3 regions of the Neobacillus sp. PVCKKU3 genome follow, and region 1 is predicted to be linked to each of the others. Evidence: riboswitches for the same ligand, from Rfam matches in the RefSeq annotation. Region 1 holds a riboswitch; each other region holds the start of a gene.
What was found. Region 1 has a riboswitch for cobalamin ahead of ACNQGS_RS18455 (ribonucleoside-diphosphate reductase subunit alpha). Riboswitches for the same ligand answer to the same signal wherever they lie in the genome.

Region 1 (4,232 bases):
ATTGATGCAATGGTGGATTTAGCACAGTCAGTTGAAAAAATGGGATATAAACGTTATTGGATTGCGGAACACCACAACACCCCGACGCTGGTCAGTTCTGCAACTGCCATTTTAATAAAACATACCTTAGAACATACAAATGAAATTAGCGTGGGCTCGGGCGGGATTATGCTCCCGAACCACTCCCCTTTGGTAGTTGCTGAACAATTCGGAACGATGGCAACCATTTATCCGGGGCGGGTTGAACTTGGACTCGGCCGCGCGCCTGGAACAGACATGATGACAGCAAATGCACTAAGACGTTCGAAAAATGATTCTGTTTTTACGTTTCCTGAAGATGTTAAAGCGTTGCAAACGTATTTTGGACCAGAAGACCAGCAAGGTTATGTGCGGGCATATCCTGGGGCAGGGACTGGGATCCCAATTTACATCCTGGGATCTTCAACTGATTCCGCCTATCTTGCTGCAAGCTTAGGTTTGCCATATGTTTTTGCCTCCCATTTTGCGCCAAGATATATGGAGGAGGCGATTTCGATATATCGCAGCCGATTCCAGCCGTCAGAGTATTTGGATAAGCCATACATGATGGTTTGTTTAAACGTAGTTACTGCTGAAACGGACGAAGAAGCAAGTTTCTTATCAACTACGATGCGGCAATTTTCCCTAAACGTTGTTCGCGGTTCCCGCATGCCATTGCAGCCACCTGTTGAAAATATGGATCAAATTTGGACTCCAATGGAGAAGGAAATGGTAATGTCCATGTCGAGAATGACGATGTTGGGAAGTAAAGAGACCGTCCGGGAGCAGTTGTCAGCATTTCAGGAAAAATATAATGTGGATGAACTTATGGCTGTTACCTATATTTATGATGTTGAAAAACAAAAACGGTCGTATGAGATATTAAAGGAAATTGTGGACGGGAAATAGAAAGAAAAGCGCAAATATCTTGCAGGATATTTGCGCTTTTTTATTATCTTATTTGTACGGATTTTAAGGGAATTAGATGTAAAATTAGTAGGGGGCAATTAAAAAATTCGCTGAAAGGGGAATGGATTAATGAGAGAAGGAAAATCATCATTACTGGTTATTGACGTTCAGTTAGGTCCGCTTTGGGGGACTTATAAACAGGATGAAACGTTTTCCGTAATACAAAAGATGATTGCTAAGGCGGAAAGAGAAAATGTCCCTGTCTTTTATATACAGTTTGAAGGTCCGAAGGGGGATTTGCTGGCAAGGGGAACACAGTTTTGGCAGTTTGCTCCTGGGATTACTCCACGCGAGCAGGATATTGTGATCCATAAACGGGCGGCAGATTCTTTTTATCAAACGGAATTACAAGAAGAGTTGCAAAATCGCGGTGTGACTCACCTTGTTGTGGTCGGAGTTAGAACGGAATTCTGCATTGATACGACTTGCCGTGCGGCCTTATCACAAGGTTTTGATGTTACATTAGTTGAGGATGGTCATACCACCGTTGACGGAGTTTATACTGCCGAGCAAATAATAAATCTCCATAATAGTACACTAAGAGGGGTGAAAACTCCTGAACATCAGGTTGCCATTGTAAAGGCGGATGAGGTTATCTTTTAAATTAAGAACTTTTTGCGGACGAATGTCTCGCTAAACATTGCCGATTTTTCTGATTGTTGGGATTGTGGAGATGGGCTTGGGAGTTTTGATCATGGCAGTGGATTCTAATCATCAAATGTTCCACCGCCATCATAATCACCATGCACATTAAAGGGAAGAATGGAGGAATTTTACATTGGAAAATGTAAGATTCCTTTTTGTTATTTTTTGCAGGGTTTTCGGAATTTTTGTTGAAAGGTTAATAAGGATGGTTTCATAAAAAATGATAAAGGGGTATTTGCAAAATGGAAAGTTTTCACTTTAAAGTAAATGGCACCTGGCAGGGAGATCGGAATGGGAAGGGGCATATTCAGACAAACGGTGGTCTTGATATCGCTGTTTCGGCACCGGCGGATATGGAGGGTCCAGGAATCGGTTCAAATCCAGAGGAGCTGCTTATTTCATCTTCCAATAATTGTTATATGATTACACTAGGGGCGATGCTGGGGAATCGAAAAATTGAGGTAGAAAAACTCGAGGTTGTTTCTGAGGGTGTAGTCGACAGAGAGGACGGTAAATTGAAGTTTAAACAAATTATCCATCGCCCAGTTTTTTATATTAGTAGTGACTCTGGAATCTCTCCAGAAAAATTGCAAGAGATTGCAGTTCGAGCTGAAAAAGCTTGCTTTATTTCGCAAACATTGCGGCCGAGCATCAATTTTTCACTTGAGCCAAATGTTGTTGTTGATGGAAAATAATACTTGACCCAAAAATGGGCATGTACTAATATTGATATTAGTTTTTCTATATGCTGTTCGATTTGTAAAGTTGAAAACTATATATTGTGTTAGCCTTAAGGGAAGATGCCGAACACGGCTTAATAGGGAATCCGGTGTGATGCCGGAACTGCCCCCGCAACTGTAAATGCTGACGAAATGAGCAAACCACTGTATAAGAATGCTTATGAAAATAGGTGCTTATACGGGAAGGGCTTAGAGTAGAGTGATGCATAAGTCAGGAGACCTGTCTTTCTTAAGATGTTTCAACTTCTTCGGGGATTGAGAAGAGGAAACGACGGCAACATAAGGAAGACATGGCCTCGTTATTCCCTTTTGTTGTGTGCTCGTTTCATCCGCTCGGTTCTCGCCGGAGCGGATTTTTTATTTTTTTAGGAGGAAAGTGACATGACCACACAGGTTAAGACAGAAATAAAGGAAGTATTTGAGACGATTAGGCAGGCATCCGATAAATACGGAGTGGATACGATGGAGCTGCAAAAACAAATCATGGAGCTGGATGGGTCAGCATTGGAGGCAAATCAGAAGGGATTATTATATGCAGTCAACAAAATTGCAATGGACCAGCCGGATTGGACTTTTGTTGCGGCCCGCTTATATCTGTATGAACTCTATATTAATGCAGCAGAGAATAGAGGCTATGATTCTTCACTAAAATATGGGGATCTACACAGCTTAATTATACATTTAAGTAGTATAGGGATTTATTCTAGTGACCTATTAAATCTATATACGAAAGAGGAAATAGAGGAATTAGCGAAAGAGATTAATCCTGAGCGGGATGAGTTATTTAATTACATAGGGTTATTCCTATTGGCAGACCGTTATCTTGCCCGGGACCATAATCGGAACATTTTCGAACTACCGCAGGAACGTTTCATGATCATTGCTATGACAATCATGAAATACGAGAAAAGGGGCGTGAGGATAAAACTGGTAAAAGAAGCTTACTGGGCATTGAGTAATTTATATATGACTGTCGCCACCCCCACCTTGGCGAATGCCGGAAAAAGCTTTGGCCAGCTGTCCTCCTGCTTCATTGATACGGTGGACGATTCCCTTGATGGCATCTATTTAAATAACTGGGACATTGCCCGGTTAAGCAAAGATGGCGGCGGGATTGGGATTTACTTTGGAAAGGTGAGGGCATTAGGCTCAGACATTAAAAAGTTCAAGGGTAATTCCTCCGGTGTCGTACCATGGGTTAAATTGGTCAACGATACGGCCGTCAGTGTTGATCAATTAGGCCAGCGCCAGGGGGCAATTGCTGTTTACTTGGATTTGTTTCACAAGGATCTAATGAACGGTTTCCTGGATTTGAAAACGAACAATGGGGACGAACGCCGGAAAGCACATGATATTTTTACAGGTGTCTGCGTGCCGGATCTTTTTATGGAAAAACTGCAGGAGACCGATGGGAATGGCAGAAGCATCGGCGAGTGGCATACCTTTTGTCCTCATCAAGTGAAACAGGTGATGGGCTGGAAAGATGCGAATGGAAATCCCCTAGGGCTAGAGGATTTTTACGATGAAATTGACCGGAAATATTTTAGGGATAAATATGAAGAGGCTGTTAACCATCCGTTACTGCCGCGAAAAACGTATAGGGCTATGGATATTATGGCGCGAATCATGATGGTGCAATTGGAAACGGGGACGCCGTATATGTTTTACCGGGACGAGGTCAACCGGCAAAATCCCAATAAACATCTATTAGGGAAGGGCCGTACCTCGATTTTCTGCAGCAACCTTTGTACGGAAATCACGCAAAATATGTCAGCCACAAAAATTGTTAACGAATACCAGGATCAGGATGGAAACGTCGTGATTGTTCGAAAACCTGGCGATTTTGTTGTCTGTAATCTT
Region 2 (4,232 bases), on a different contig from region 1:
TGACGATAAAAGCAGATGGGGAATTTTCTCATAAAACCTTCCAATCACGCCCGATACAACGGCAACTGCTCCCCATGCTATCAGCTGCATCACAACAAAAGGACCAAAGCCCAACACCAGGTTTGAACCCAAGACTGTCAGAACTGCAATAATCAATCCAAACCTTACTCCATAAATCAAGGCAGAGCAAATTATTATAACCGTTGATGGCTGGACGTTTGGAATCATCCCCATATAAATCCTGCCAACAATACTCAAGGTTGCTAAACACGCCATCAAGGTCATGTTTCTTAACGTTAAAAGGTTCCGTACCCTGGGCCTAAATATGGAAAGAACGCTCTCCATCACTTGTCCTCCCTATAATCGACAACATAATTCCACTCTAATGTGTCGCCAGGATTAACATCCTTTACGCCGGATGAGCGGTCTCCTTTGACTCCATTTATTCTGTAGCTCCATCCGCTGTAAGGCCCTTTGTCAAATTCACGCCATCCGCCAATACCTTTTGTATATAGCATGGCACCTGAACCGGTAGTTTCCAGCTTTATGCCGGCCTCCTGACAGACTTGTTTTAAAACATCAGCTGCTCTCGTTTGATCGTTTATTTTAACTGACCGCGGTGCAATTAAATAGCCATCAGGCGTCTTTACTGAAACAGTTACTGAGTCTTGCTTTTTTTCTTCGACCGGTGCAGATGCTGGTGCCGTACTGCCCGCTGGCTGCTGCGTTACCGTTGAAGTTTGTTTTACAGGCTGAGTAGTTATTACTTTTACTGTTGAATTCTTTCCAGCGGTATCAGATGACGTTGCTTCAGCATTGGAAACAATCCCTTCCACATTCTTTACAGTTTCCGCAGCAGTTTGCTGATTATGCTGAACTTGTTTAACTTGAGGGGTGGTTGTTGTCGTTGTAATCGTTTTGCCCGGAGTATAGCCATATAAAGCATAGCCAATCCCGCCGATAACCAAAAGCCATGATGCAATATCACCGATGATTTTCTGCCAGCCTTTCATGGTTACACCCCCAAGAACTTTCTTCTAAGAATTAAAGCCAGTGCCCCAATAAATGCGGTAGTGCCTCCTACCTTAAGGTTATTGGAATTGATGGTACCACTTTCTTTTTCAACTTTTACCTCAACTTTGGGTTCACCCGCTGCTGTTTGAACCGCGGCAGGTTGCTGGACGACAATCACTTGCGGCTGTGAAGATGTATTTCCTGCAGCTCCAGCTGTGCCAGCATTATTGTTTGTAATGATTTCTCTAATTACCTCTTTCGTGGACTCTGAGACAGGCAATTTTGAAACGTCTGTTGTCGGCGTAACAGTCACATAATTATTGTTGTTTACTACTGTTGGTGTTGGAGCAGATGTAGATGGTTGTGATGGTGCAGGCTCCTCTTTAGCTTGGTATGGAAAGCTAAAGAGCTGATCACCGCTTTTAAACTTATCGTATGCCACTAAAGCTTGGAAAACTTGCTCTGTTGCAAAACTATTCTCTGCAGTTTCGGATTTCATCCATTTATAGCCGCCATTTCCTATTTCATAGGTAAATAGATGGTTAACAGGATTTTTTCCATCCTTAGTGAATTCAGTCGAAGTCGGGTCCACACCAATAGAGGAAAGTCCAATTACAACCTGGGCAGTTGAAGATGAGTTTTCTCCCCAATTATCAAAACCGCCATTTGCCGTTTCAACCGTTTTTAAATAAGTAACGGCACTATTGATGTCTGCTTTGACAACAACATCTGACTTATGCTTGCCTAATGCAGTTAGCACCATTCCAGTTGTATCCGGATCTGCTTGTTTACTTGTTGATCCATCCCAGTTCCAGCCACCGGCGGTTGAATCCATAGTTGTAATCTTGTCGATAAGTTTATCCTTTGTCCATAAAGCATCAGTTGGGATAGTGTAATCTGCACTATCTAATGCAATTAAGGCATATACATAGGCAGTAAATGCGGTCAGGGATGTATCACTATAAGCCTTTTTTATTAAGTCTTGCCCCTCAAAATTAGCAGGATCTGCCCCTAATGCACGAATAGCTAAGATTGTTTTATGAAGCTCCGTTCCTTTTAAATCAGTTCCATTTACCCTGCTTTTCAGCTTCATTAAATAGTCTTGTTTGTTCGCTGCGGTCAATTTCCCTGCTTTTGAAAGCGTAATAGCCAGCCAATCTGAATTTAGCTCTCCAGCCTGAACGTGTTCAGCAGTAGAGGCAATCTCGGTGCTGACATCCTCAGCTGCATAAGTATTGTAAGGTACCGCCAGCGCCAGTACACCCACAATTACCATCAATTTTGTTGCTTTTCTCATTTTTTCTCTCTCCCTTTCTATCTTTACACCAAAATTGGCATAAAAAAATCCTCCTATCAGTTAGGAGGAGGTGTTATGTATGCTAAGTAACAAACGAGTGACGTTTCCTGCTTAACACGCTCCTATCCACGTAGGCATTTGTGTTTAAAAACAGGCAGGTTTCCTGGCTCATGGTCATTGCTTCCTATGTCTTCCCATCTATTAAGACAGTGACATCTTATAGGTTGCTCCCATTTACAGTGGCGGGACCGCGTTGGCTTTTAACCAACTTCCCTATTAAGCTAAGAGTCTTGTTTTAAGACTTTAGCACCTGTTTTTTAAAGATTATTTTTTTATGCTGTTATTATTATAGTAAAAGTCGGGTTCATTTGTACATGTTTTTGTTTTTGCTTTCTTTTTTATAAATCAATTTATGGAATTAAACAAGCAAGGAGCAACCCAAAAAAGGTGCCCCCTTGGCCTTCTGTTATTCAAAATTTCTTGTTAGGTTGGCCATTTCGATGGCGCCAGAAGCAGCATCCCAGCCTTTGTTGCCTGCTTTTGTACCTGCCCGCTCGATTGCCTGCTCGATTGAATCTGTGGTTAATACCCCAAAAATAACCGGAATGCCAGTATCAAGCGTGATGCGGGATACTCCTTTAGCGACTTCATTACACACGAAATCAAAATGTGGTGTGGAACCACGGATAACTGTACCTAGGGTGATAACTGCATCATATTTTTTGCTGTCTGCCATTTTTTTAGCTATTAATGGAATCTCAAATGCGCCTGGAACCCACGCGACATCCACATCAGATTCATTCACTCCATGGCGCTTTAAAGCATCCTGCGCCCCAGACAATAATTTGCTTGTAATAAATTCATTAAAACGTCCTACTACGATTCCGACTTTCAGTCCTGTACCAACTAAATTTCCTTCAAAAATATGTCCCATTTCTATTCCTCCGTATTTTTAATAATGAAGCAGATGGCCTAATTTATCATGTTTGGTTTTTAAATAGCTTTCATTTTCGGGTCTCATTTCCATTTGCAGCGGTACCCGCTCGACGACTTCCAGGTCGTAGCCCTTTAGGCCCTTAATTTTACGCGGATTATTCGTTAATAACATCATTTTTCTGATGCCAAGATCTCTTAAAATTTGTGCACCAATTCCATAATCCCTTAAATCAGGCTTAAAGCCGAGTTTTTCATTTGCCTCTACCGTATCATAGCCTTGTTCCTGAAGCTGATAGGCCTTCATTTTGTTAAGGAGGCCAATGCCTCTGCCTTCCTGGCGCATATACAACAGCACACCATTTCCGGCTTGTTCAATCTGCATTAGGGCGGCGTGGAGCTGCGGACCGCAGTCACAGCGGTAAGACCCAAAAACATCACCCGTTAAGCATTCCGAATGAACCCTGACCAGAATTGGCTTCTCCGGGTCAATTTCACCTTTAATGAGAGCAACATGCTCTTTGTCGTCTACCATATTTGAATACCCGATTGCTTTAAAATCGCCATATTCAGTCGGCAACTTGATTTCCACTTCCCGCTTTACCAATTTATCCTTTTGATTTCGGTATTCAATCAGATCTTTGATTGTAATCATTTTCAGGCCCAGCTTATCGGCGATTTTTCTTAGCTGTGGTACCCGGGCCATCGTCCCGTCTTCATTCATGATTTCACAAATAACGCCAGCAGGCTTGGCTCCAGATAGGTTTGCAAGATCAACTGCTGCTTCTGTGTGACCTGTTCTTCTAAGGACGCCGCCTTTTTTAGCGATAAGCGGAAAAACATGGCCAGGACGTTTAAAATCGGCAGCTTTTGACTGAGGATCAATCAAATTCATGATTGTCGCAGACCGTTCAAAGGCCGAAATACCTGTTGTAGAATTTTTATGATCAATGCTGACTGTAAAAGCAGTCCCATGCGGGTCGGTATT
Region 3 (4,232 bases), on a different contig from region 1:
GATGGTCATGGAGCAGATAATCTCTATCCGGTGGAATGTAAATTAACAGTGGAAGAAGATCACCTCCATGTTGATTTAAGTGGATCCTCCCCACAGGCAGATGGGTTTATCAATGCGGGACCAGGTGCTATTTATGGAGGATTGTATGGCGTCATTGCGATGACCATTGGCTGTGATATCCCGGTCAATGCAGGAATGCTGCGACCGCTCACAATTGAACTCGGACCGCCTGGAACGATTGTAAACCCTGTGATCCCGGCTCCTGTTTCGTGCGGGCACATGGAAACAACAGGAAAAGCGGGTAAAGCTTTTTACGAGGGAATTTTTAAAGCGTTGCAGCTCAGCGAAAATCCTTGGCTTAGGAACCGGGTTGCTGCGATTGGTCACAACAATTGGCCGGGGAATTCTTGGGTCGGGTTGGATCAATATGGCCAGTATACAGCGTTTCCTGCATTTGATTGCGGTTCTGGCGGTGTGGGTGCCCAGGCTACCTGCGATGGACTGGATATTGGCGCATTTGAAATGCAGCAGAATAATGGAATTCCTGATGTGGAAACAAATGAAGGGCTGTACCCGATGTTTTATTTTTACCGAAAAATTAACGTGAATTCCGGAGGTCCCGGATATCATCGCGGCGGTCAGGGAATGGATTATGCCTGGATGCCGTACAACAATCAAGGATTACTCGGTACCATTGAAAACGCCTGTGCCGAAATGCCTGCACATGGCACTCTGGGCGGATACCCGGGTGGAACGAGTTCTTTTAATAAGATTGATGAATTTGATATCAACCAGTTCATTGCTGAACATGGACGTCTGCCAATTCCTAATGAGCTTACCAATTATACGACCCTTCCCAACCATATTGCCGGAATGCCTCTTGGACCAAAGGCAGTGTTTAAGCAAGTGACAGGCGGTGGGGCCGGAATCGGAGATCCGTTATTGCGTCCGATTGCGATAGTGGAAAAAGATTTACAGGATGAATATATTACCCCTGATCTGGCTGAAAAAGCGTATGGAGTAATCTGGAATGCATCTGAACGAAGAGTTGACTTAGAGGCAAGCCATGAAAAACGCCGCTCCATTCGTCGTGACCGGATCGGCCGGAATCCTGAAGTTGAGGTCTCTGAACAGGAGAAATTAAAGGTTCCGTTAAAATTTGTCCATAAAGCAGGCAAAAAATTAGTTTCTTGTAACTTCTGCGATCATGAACTGTCCGAAAGCAATATGAACTGGAAGGAAGGAGCCGTACAGCGAAAAGCTGATTTAGTGGAAACGATGTCTGAACTGGGGATTTATGTCCAGCCCCGGGAATCTGGGAAGGCTGAACTACACGAAGCAATTTGTCCTTCCTGCGGCACCTTGCTGCAACAAGACGTGTTAACGGAAGAAGTTAAAGAATTTAACGATTATGTCCTCACAAACTAATCATTAGATAGTTACTACAAACTGAGTTCAGCTTACTGGACTCAGTTAGTCGTTATTTCTTAAATCAATAATTATATTATGTTAATTTAATTAGGAATATCTTTCCCCAAATCGATGATAGAAGGAAGTAAATGTGCCCCCCTTTCTTAATTAGTAAGCATGGTCTTTTCCTTGATCCCTAAACCAAATATTTGCTTCTCATGAAGTATTTGCTATAATACTAGTTGAGTAATTTGCTTGACCAATTGAATCTGACATAGCTAGTAGGTGCCTTATCATTGGATAAGGTTAAAAGGGAAGCCGGTGTGAATCCGGCGCGGTCCCGCCACTGTTATTCGGGGATAACCTCGCAATACCACTGTTCCAGCTAAGGAATGGGAAGGAGAGGAAGTCATGTTACCCGTAAGCCAGGAAACCTGCCTATTAAGCTTGCCAACGAAATCCTTCGCGGAAAAGGATCGGCATAATCAGTATAAATATGTTTATTTTTTCTGATTTTCGCGCGCCCTGTTTCCGAATGGAAGCAGGGCTTTTTCGTTGTTATGGGAAAGACTTCAAGATATCAAGCTCATCTCGAACTATAAACGAAGGGAAGAGAATTGAGTAATGAGAAAGTTTTTGGCATTAATTTTGACTGTAGTAATGATGGTGACGATCAGCGCATGTGGGACAACAAAAGATTCTTCAGGTGCAGATAAAAACCAAAAATCCGAAACAGCAACGAAAGAGGTAACGGACAAAGCAACCGTTTACCCGCTTACAGTGAAGGATGCGACGGGTACTGAAATAACTTTTGATAAGGCGCCGGAACGTATTGTATCTACCTCTCCATCGGAGACAGAAATTCTTTTCGCTCTAGGCCTAGGCGATAAAATTTACGGTGTATCTGATTTTGATGATTACCCTAAAGAAGCAGTGGCAAAGCCAAAAGTAGGCGGGGTGACAAAGCCAAATGAGGAAGCCATTATAGCGGCTAATCCGGATTTAGTAATCGGTGGCATTTCAATGAAGGATGATATTGCTGAAAAATTTCGTGGTTTAGACCTTAAGTTATATAAAACTGAGCCTAAAAAGATGGAGGATATTTTAAATAATATTATCCAAATTGGTATCATTACAGATACTCAGGAAAAAGCAGAAGAACTCGTGGCACAAATGAAGGTGGATATTCGCACAGTAACAGAAGCTGCTGCAAAAATTAAGGAAGAAGATAAGAAAAAAGTCTATATTGAATTTTCTCCAGGTTGGACGGTTGGCAAGGGTGAATTTATGGATGAACTGATTACGATGGCTGGCGGCGTTAATATTGCCTCAGATATGAAAGGCTGGAATGCCATCAATGAAGAGAAGATCATTCAGGACAACCCGGATGTCATTCTCTACTCCGCAAATGTTGTTGATGATAAGTCTGGCAAACCGCTAGAGGAATTAATTAAATCTAGAAGCGGCTGGGATAAGATTACAGCTATTCAAGAAGGTCGACTGACGGGGATCGAAGGAAATATTATGTCCAGACCTGGACCGAGAATAACAGATGCACTGAAGCAAATCGCTGAAGCCATTTATCCGGAATCGTTTAAGAAATGAAAAGAAGATTAGCAATATGGGGGGGAGCGGGTTTCGTTCTCCTTCTTTTCTCAGGGGTCATTAGTTTATCGCTTGGTTCTGCTAATCTGCCGCTTTCGCAAGTTTGGGGAATTCTCTTACACCAGCTGCCTTTTTTACATAGTCTCATAGATTCCAACTGGCCTGAATCAGCTGAGCAAATCATTTTAAAAGTTCGTTTGCCACGGGTTTTTCTTGCCATTCTTGTTGGGGCGTGCTTATCACTTGCTGGTGCTGGCTTTCAAGGAGTGTTACGCAACCCGTTAGCAGATCCGTATACATTAGGGGTAGCATCTGGGTCAGCGGTAGGTGCTGCTTTCATCATTTTATTCGGGTATCATACTAGTTTATTTGGTAATTGGACGATACCACTGGTTGCATTTGTGACAGGGCTGATTAGTTTACTTGTTGTACTCCGTTTAGCAAATGTACATGGCAAATTTAAACTAGAAACCATCATTTTATCTGGGGTTGTCGTTTCTGCTTTTCTAGGGTCACTTGTTTCCTTTATGGTGTCAATGTCCGATCAAGTGGTGAATGAAATCGTCTTTTGGCTGATGGGGAGTTTAGCCCTAAGAGGTTGGTCATTTACCTTTGTACTCATGCCTTATTTAGCAATTGGAATCGTGGTGTTGCTGTCATATGGACGTACATTAAATTTGTTTGCATTAGGAGAGCGGCAGGCAGCACATTTAGGTGTCAACATTAAACGTACACGGCTAGTGGTGTTGGTCGTTTCCACCCTAATCACCGCTGCCGCAGTATCAATCGTAGGAACGATTGGTTTTGTCGGACTTGTCGTTCCACACTTAGTGAGGCTTATAGTTGGGCCGGATTACCGATTATTACTGCCATTGTCCGTGATATTCGGTGCCATATATGTCCTTTGGGCAGATACGATTGCCCGTACCTTACTTAGCCCAACGGAGATTCCGCTCGGGGTTGTGACCGCATTTCTTGGCGCTCCATTCTTTGCGTACTTACTTCGTAGAAGCAAGCAAATGACAGGGGGAAGTTGATGGATGCTTATTGAAGTGGAAAGCTTAAGTAAACGGTTTGATAACCAGTCTGTGCTTGATGAAATTAGTTTTTCTGTCAAACGTGGAGAATGCTTGGGGATCATTGGACCAAACGGAAGCGGCAAGTCTACATTGCTAAAGCTATTGTCGGGAGTGGATCGTGCGACGACCGGAAGAATT

Region 2: another riboswitch for cobalamin. It lies ahead of ACNQGS_RS25870 (prenyltransferase/squalene oxidase repeat-containing protein); the one in region 1 lies ahead of ACNQGS_RS18455 (ribonucleoside-diphosphate reductase subunit alpha).
Region 3: another riboswitch for cobalamin. It lies ahead of ACNQGS_RS19875 (ABC transporter substrate-binding protein); the one in region 1 lies ahead of ACNQGS_RS18455 (ribonucleoside-diphosphate reductase subunit alpha).

The regions. Positions count from the first base shown of each region.
Region 1 is NZ_JBLVQN010000028.1:29,854-34,085, forward strand. Features, by position in the region: gene ACNQGS_RS18440 (LLM class flavin-dependent oxidoreductase) at 1-927, shown strand, start outside; gene ACNQGS_RS18445 (cysteine hydrolase family protein) at 1,057-1,590, shown strand; gene ACNQGS_RS18450 (OsmC family protein) at 1,875-2,327, shown strand; cobalamin riboswitch at 2,414-2,613, shown strand; gene ACNQGS_RS18455 (ribonucleoside-diphosphate reductase subunit alpha) at 2,754-4,232, shown strand, end outside.
Region 2 is NZ_JBLVQN010000054.1:33,888-38,119, reverse strand. Features, by position in the region: gene ACNQGS_RS25880 (ECF transporter S component) at 1-345, opposite strand, end outside; gene ACNQGS_RS25875 (DUF4430 domain-containing protein) at 345-1,013, opposite strand; gene ACNQGS_RS25870 (prenyltransferase/squalene oxidase repeat-containing protein) at 1,016-2,311, opposite strand; cobalamin riboswitch at 2,448-2,640, opposite strand; gene ribH (6,7-dimethyl-8-ribityllumazine synthase) at 2,778-3,245, opposite strand; gene ACNQGS_RS25860 (bifunctional 3,4-dihydroxy-2-butanone-4-phosphate synthase/GTP cyclohydrolase II) at 3,264-4,232, opposite strand, start outside.
Region 3 is NZ_JBLVQN010000032.1:15,633-19,864, forward strand. Features, by position in the region: gene ACNQGS_RS19870 (hydantoinase B/oxoprolinase family protein) at 1-1,428, shown strand, start outside; cobalamin riboswitch at 1,677-1,866, shown strand; gene ACNQGS_RS19875 (ABC transporter substrate-binding protein) at 2,035-3,015, shown strand; gene ACNQGS_RS19880 (FecCD family ABC transporter permease) at 3,012-4,052, shown strand; gene ACNQGS_RS19885 (heme ABC transporter ATP-binding protein) at 4,056-4,232, shown strand, end outside.